3 regions of the Paraburkholderia sp. J41 genome follow, and region 3 is predicted to be linked to each of the others. Evidence: riboswitches for the same ligand, from Rfam matches in the RefSeq annotation. Region 3 holds a riboswitch; each other region holds the start of a gene.
The links. A riboswitch is a leader RNA that binds a small molecule or an ion and turns the genes downstream of it on or off. The one in region 3 is predicted to bind cobalamin.
Positions count from the first base shown of each region.

Region 1 (2,258 bases), on a different contig from region 3:
CAGCGCTACCAGGCGTTAGCAGGCGTACCAGGCGCATCCAGCCGCTATCAGGCGTTAGCAGGCATCCCGACGAAACGCCCCGCCGCTCCCCGTCACCGAACGGCCGTTTCGCGCCGACTACGCAACGCGCGGGCGCCGCACGCCGCCTGCACGGGCGCGCGTATCGAAAAGCCGTTCGGCCATGGCGCCGAACGCGAGGCCGATGGTCGTCCACAAGATCGCCTGCATGCCGATCGACACCGCGCGAAACTTCCACAGAAGCACGGCCGGGAACGCGGCGGGCACTTCGTCGATCGCCGGCAGCGCGAGCTGGATCGCGCCGATCACGACGACGAACAGCGCGAGCGCCGCAATCGACGCGTTCCAGCCGCCGAGCTTCGGCGCCAACGCCGCGCGCACCTTGAGCGAGAACACCGAAACGGCAAGGGAAATCGCGATCATCAGGAAAAAGAGCCCGGTGCGGTAGCCGATGGTCTCCGGGTCGCCGACCGAAGGCGGATTCGCCGGATATTTGATGTCCGGCACGAGATAGATCGCCACGAACGCCGCGAGCGCGAGCCACGCGGAGAGCGCGCGCGCCGGCAAACGCCCCGCGCGGCCGTGCGCGAACGCGAACACGAGCGCGAACAGGCCGCCGACGGAGGCGCCATACACCATCACGCCCGTAAAGAGGCCGTAGCCCGACTGCGTGGCGCGGCTCACGAGTTCGGGCTCGGGCGGCTCGCCCTTCGCGGCGTCGGCCTTTTGCTCGAACGAAATGGCCCGATCGACCTGCGGCTCGCCCGCGATCTTCGCGAAGCCGAACGTGAGCAGTCCCGCGGCGATGCCAGCCAGCATCCCGCGCATCAACAGCTTGCCAACCATGTCAGCTCCCGTTCAGTGGCAAGGAAAGCCGAGCAGATGGCGGCCGTCGTGGACGAACTCGTGGACGTACATGCCCGGAAAGATCGACGTCGCGCCCTGTTCCGCACCGACGAAGTAGAGCGCGAGCAGCAGCATGAGGCCGCCGAACGCGGCCCAGGGGAGGATCTCGCGCAGCGGAATGGGCGCCGGCGCGGCCGGGGCATGCTGCAAGGGCAAAGAGGCTTCGGACATGATGACTTCTCCTGGGGTTGCGCGCCCCGTTAGTCGTGATTGCGTTGAAGGTACACGACGCGCGGGTCTGACTTCCGTTGCGGCGCGAATCCGGCGAGTGATCGCAGGACCGGCGGCAACGGTTACAGTGGCGCGACCGCGCCGGAGTTGCACCGGCTTCCGCGTGTCGTGAGCCCTGTATTCTACGCGCTGCGGCGAAGCGACGCGGTCGCGCTGGATTCGACGGAGAAAAATTCGGAATGACGACGATGGTCTGGCTGGTGAGCCACGCGGCAAACGCGGCGCTGCGCGCGGGCACGTTCGCGGTGACGGCGCGCGAGGATGCGCACGAAGCGCATGAAGAGTCGGAGGCGCATGAAGAAGCCGAAGCGCTCGATGCGCGTTCGGCGGCGGCAATGGAAGCCTGGCGCGAACGCTGGCTCGCGCGAATCGGCCGTTCGGCGCGCGTGATCGCCAGCCCTGCCGCGATCGCCGTGGCGACGGCGCGCGCGGCCGGTTTCGCCGCCGCCGGCATCGAACGCTCGCACGCGCTCGCCGAAGCCGGTTTCGGCGCATGGCAAGGCCGCCGTCTCGCCGATATCGCGCAAGAAGCGCCCGACGCGCTGGCGGCCTGGACGCGCGACGCCGCGTTCCGTCCGCCCGGCGGCGAGTCGTTCGACGACGTGCGCGCACGTCTCGGCGCGTGGCTCGATGCGCTCGCGTCGCAGTCGCCATCATCATCGTCATCGTCGCCGTCATCGCCCTGTGAAACGGTGGTCGCGTTCGCGAGCGCGAGCGTGCTCCGCGCGGCGATCCTGCATGCGCTCGAAGCGCCGTCGGCGAGCTGGCGCGCCATCGAAATCGCGCCGCTGGACGTGGTGCTGCTGCGCCGCGCGCGCGAAGGGTGGGTCTGGGTCGCGCACCCCGCGTGAGCGCCGCCTGCGCCGCCTGCGTCCCTTGGAGCCGCCCTACTCCAGGCCCAGTTGCGCCTTGATCGCGGGCAGCATGTACTGCACGGCGGCGCGCCCTTCGGCGACGGCCGGCCCCGCGCGGTGAAAATCGAAAATGCCCATGCCGCCCAGACGCGGCTGGATCAGCACGTCGGCGGGTTCGCCCGCGAGGCGGCTGCGCGTGATGCGCACCTGCATGATGTCGATGCTTTGCGCGATCGAACTCAGCATCGA
Region 1 is NZ_CAJMZE010000002.1:345,583-347,840, forward strand. Features, by position in the region: gene U5805_RS03495 (CbtA family protein) at 118-864, opposite strand; gene U5805_RS03500 (CbtB domain-containing protein) at 877-1,095, opposite strand; cobalamin riboswitch at 1,138-1,300, opposite strand; gene U5805_RS03505 (histidine phosphatase family protein) at 1,335-2,006, shown strand; gene U5805_RS03510 (patatin-like phospholipase family protein) at 2,043-2,258, opposite strand, start outside.
Region 1: another riboswitch for cobalamin. It lies ahead of U5805_RS03500 (CbtB domain-containing protein); the one in region 3 lies ahead of U5805_RS00445 (TonB-dependent receptor domain-containing protein).

Region 2 (2,258 bases), on a different contig from region 3:
GGCCGAGCGCGGCGAGCGCGTCGAGCACGCCGGGCATCGCTTGCGCGGGCACGTTCGGCAGCAGCAGGCCTTGCCACGGCGTGACGCGCAGCGTGCCGTCGCCGTGCGCTTGCGCGAGCGCGGCCAGCGCGTGCAGCGTGGAGGCATCGAGACGGCCGAGCGCGGGTTGCGCGCCCACGTAACCGCTGCCGTTCGCGTGCAACGCGTGCGCGCCGAGGCGCGAACCGGCATCGGCCGATGTGCTGCGTTTCGCGTCGATGCCGTGCTCATCGGGCGTCAGCGTAAAACCCGCGCGGGCGCGCGCGCGTTCGAGCAGCGCCTCGCGGTTCGGCACGTCGCGCATACGCTCGACGTTGGCGTGCTTATCGGCTTGGTTATCGACGAGGTTATCGGCGATATCGAGGAACGCATGCAGCAGCGCGCGCACCGTTGCGCGGATATCGCGCGCGGCCAGCGTGCCGAGCGGCGCATCGCAGGGGCATCCCGCGAGACCGAGCGCAAAGCGTGTTTCGTCGGCATGAGCCGCGTCGTGGCCGCGCGCCGCGAGCCAGATATCGTGCGGATGCGCGCGCTCCGCGAGCCGTTCGCCGCCGTCCAGCAGCAGCGCGAATTTCGGCGAAAGCGCGGCGAAACGCGGCTCGCTTCGCAGCATGTCGATGAGCGCGGCGGCGAGCGGCGTGGTGTCGAACGCGAGCGGATCGAGGCCGGCAAGCGGGCTTTGCATCACGTTGCGCAATTCGTCGGCGATGCAGGCTTGCGCGGGCGAATTCGCGGCGCCGATGCCGTCCGGCCCGAGCCCGGCTGCGATCAGCGCGGCGCTCAACGCGGCTTCCTCGCCCGCGCGCACGCCGCGAATCTGCACGTTGGCGCGATTCGTCAATTCGAGCACGCCGCTCGCGTGCGCGCGCGCGGCCTCGGCCAGCGCGCGGGCATGCGGCGCGCGCAGCACGCCGCCGGGCAGGCGGAGGCGGCAAATGCCGCCGTCGCGCGCGGCGACCACGCGCACGAGTCCGGGACACGCCGAAGGGCGGATCGCGGCATTAGCGTCGGCGGCCGACGCGAGAGAAGATTCGTGCTTCAAGGGCATGGCGCAAAAAGGCGTCGCGCAAGCGCGGCGCGCACTGCGCACGGTAGGGCACGGCGTGCGCGAGGCGGGCGCAACAGGCGGCTGCGGTACGGGCAAAACGCGAGTGCAACCCCCGGTACACCCCGCCCGGATGGGTTCGCTCAATGTTCGGCCGGCAGGTCTCCTGGCTCGCAGGTCGTGGGCCGCATCGGCCTTCCCGGTAAAACCAGTGGCTCGGGTGGATGCGGTCTCGCTGCTCACAGTCGCGGGGGCGGCCACAGCTTCGCTGTGTTCCCTTTTCAGCTTTCGGGCTTTTCAGCCCGGAAAGCGCCGGCGGAAGCGGTATTATGCCCGTTTTCATGCGCGCTCCGGCCGCCGGGCGGTTTGCGCGCGCGAGGCGGCACGGCAAGAACGGAGAACGAATGCAGGGCAGGCAGGCGTGGCTGACGGTGATCGGCATTGGCGACGATGGTTACGCGGGACTCGCGCGCGAGGCGCGGCGGGCGCTTTTCGAAGCGTCGATCGTGACGGGCGGCGCGCGGCATCTCGCGATGCTGCCCGCGCGCGTGCGCGCGCGGCGAGAAGCGTGGCCGCAGCCGTTCAGCGTGGAGGCGCTGCTCGCGCATCGCGCGTCGCGCGCGAACGTATGCGTGCTGGCGAGCGGCGACCCGATGCTGTTCGGCGTGGGCGCGACGCTCGCGCGTCATGTCGGGCCGGGCGAGATGCGCGTGCTGGGCGCGCCGTCTTCGCTTTCGCTCGCGGCGGCGCGTTTGGGCTGGGCGTTGCAGGACGTCGCGGCCGTTTCGCTCGTCGGCCGCCCGCTCGACGCGCTGCGCCGCCATCTTTACGCGCGCTCGCGCGTGCTGGCTTTATCCGCCGACGGACACACGCCCGCCGCGCTCGCCGCCTTGCTCGTGCAAGCCGGTTTCGGCGCGACGCGGCTCACCGTGTTCGAGCATCTGGGCGGCGCGCTCGAGCGCCGCGTCGAGGGCCGCGCCGACGCCTGGCATGGCGATGAAGCCGCGGCGCTCAATCTCGTCGCGTTCGAATGCGCGAGCGACGCGCCCGCCGCCGCGCAATCGTGGAGGCTCACGCCGGGCCTGCCCGACGACGCGTTTCGCCACGACGGCCAGCTCACCAAACGCGACGTGCGCGCGCTCACTCTCGCGCGCCTCGCGCCCACGCCGGGCGC
Region 2 is NZ_CAJMZE010000006.1:189,574-191,831, forward strand. Features, by position in the region: gene cobG (precorrin-3B synthase) at 1-1,081, opposite strand, end outside; cobalamin riboswitch at 1,223-1,416, opposite strand; gene cbiE (precorrin-6y C5,15-methyltransferase (decarboxylating) subunit CbiE) at 1,489-2,258, shown strand, end outside.
Region 2: another riboswitch for cobalamin. It lies ahead of cobG (precorrin-3B synthase); the one in region 3 lies ahead of U5805_RS00445 (TonB-dependent receptor domain-containing protein).

Region 3 (2,258 bases):
GATACAGCGCGAAGGTGGAGATCGACCAGTCGTGGTGCGCATAGCCGAGGCGCGCGTCCAGGTCCTGCGCGTGGTACGGATTGCGGCCGTTCTCGTGACCGTAGGCGTAGGGCTGCGTGGCGTCGATGCCGGCCGTGGCGTAGTCGTGCAGGCCGAGCGAATACGTGAGGCCGCCGAGCGCCGCGAGCGGTCCCGTCGAGGCGATCGTGCCCGAGGTGCGCAGTTGCGTGTCGAAGGTCTTGTTCGAGCCGCCGCCGAACGAGACCGTGGTCTGGTTCGGCTGATTCGACGCATGGCGCGTGAAGAGTTGCACCACGCCGCCCACGGCGTCCGCGCCGAACGAGGCCGCCGCGGGGCCGGAAATCACCTCGGCGCGATCGAACGACGAAGTCGGCAGGTCGGCCCAGGCGGCGGAGCCCGTGGTGGCCGAACCCACGCGAATGCCGTCGATGAACACCGCCACCTGGCTTGCCGACGAACCGCGAATGCTCACCGCCGCCGTCGTGCCGGGGCCGCCGTTTTGCGCGACGCTCACGCCGGGCAGCGTGGCGAGCGCCTGCGTGATGCTCGGGTCGGCGGGCGAAAGGCGGTCGAGGTCGGTGCGCGTGAGCACCTGCGTGCTGGCGTAGCGGCCGTCGAACGATTGCGGCAGACGCTGGGTGTCGCCGGTCACGAGGATGTTCGGCAAGGTGGCGCCGGCGTCGGGATCGGCGTTGCTGTCGGCGAAAGCGGCTTGCGAGGCGCAGGCGAGCGCGGCCGACGCGAGGAATAGGCTGGAAAACTTCATGATGCGGCTGGAAACAGCTCCTGATTGCGGGCTGTCCGTGCAACGGGCGACCGCGCGGGCGCGGCGCTTTGGCGCATTGGGGGACCCCGCCCGCTGCGGCTGCTGGACTGACGCGATGGCAGGTCTCCTGGCTCGCGGGTCGCCGTTCGACGCCGGCCTTCCCGGTTTCCCAGTGGCCTGAGTGGGCGCGAACTCGCCGCTTACAGTTGCGGGGGCAGCCGCAGACTCGGCGTGTGCCTCACTGCGTTCCCTTTTGATCCCGTCGCCGGGAACCATCAGCGCGCAAGGGTAATGGCCGCGCCGCCCGGGCGTCAACCCGCGCGTCGATATTGCGGCGCGAAGTGTGGCGAAAACGCCGGATCGCGCGCGACATGGCGTTTCGATGATGCGGTTCGCGCGCGGTCTTGCGTCGGCGCCGCGTCGCTTGCCTAGCCTTGCGCCAGTCGCGCGCAGGCGGGCGTGAAAGCCCGCGATCCGCCAGCGCCGATCGCACCCTTTTCCGAAGGTGCCGAGCGGATACAAAACGGATACAACGCGCCGCGGAATAGACACTCGCGCCGGGTGTTTATCCGTTCGAAGGCCGCTGGAACCGCGCGGCGCATTGCGGCGCGGGCAGCGGTGGAGATACGCAAAATGGCTTTGTTCCTGATTGCCTGGCTCGGCGGCGTGCTGACCATCGTCAGTCCGTGCATCCTGCCGGTGCTGCCTTTCGTGTTCGCTCGCACCGGGCGGCCGTTCGTGCGCAGCGGCCTGCCGCTGCTCGTCGGCATGGCGCTCTCGTTCAGCGCGGTGGGCGCGCTCGCGGCCGTGGGCGGCGGCTGGGCCGTGGCGGCGAACCAGTATGGCCGCGCGGCCGCGCTCGTGCTGCTCGTCGTGTTCGGCGTGACGCTGCTCGTGCCCGCGGTGGCCGAGCGGCTGACGCGCCCGCTCGTGGCGTTCGGCTCGCGCCTTTCGGAAACGGCCGGCGACGCGCAGCGCAAGGGCGCGGGCTCGGGCGTGGGCGCCTCGCTGCTGCTGGGCGTGGCGACGGGCTTGCTGTGGGCGCCGTGCGCGGGCCCGATTCTGGGCCTGATCCTGACCGGCGCGGCGCTGCAAGGTGCGAGCGCGCGCACTTCGCTGCTGCTGCTCGCGTATGCGGCGGGCGCGGCCACTTCGCTGGCGCTCGCGCTGCTCGTGGGCGGCAAGGTGTTCGCGGCCATGAAGCGCTCGCTGGGCGCGGGCGAATGGCTGCGGCGCGCGCTGGGCGTCGCGGTGCTGGCGGGCGTGGCCGCCATCGCGCTGCATCTGGATACCGGCGTTCTCGCGCGCGTGTCGCTCGCGGGCACCAATCAGATCGAGCAAGGCTTGCTCGACCGCGTGCATTCGCGCGAGGCCGGCGCGCAGGCGAATTCGCCAGTCAGCTTGCAGGCAAACGCGAACGCACGAGCAAACGCAAACGCACAAGCCGCCGACACGAACGGCACGAACGACA
Region 3 is NZ_CAJMZE010000001.1:97,389-99,646, reverse strand. Features, by position in the region: gene U5805_RS00445 (TonB-dependent receptor domain-containing protein) at 1-787, opposite strand, end outside; cobalamin riboswitch at 887-1,079, opposite strand; gene U5805_RS00440 (cytochrome c biogenesis protein DipZ) at 1,421-2,258, shown strand, end outside.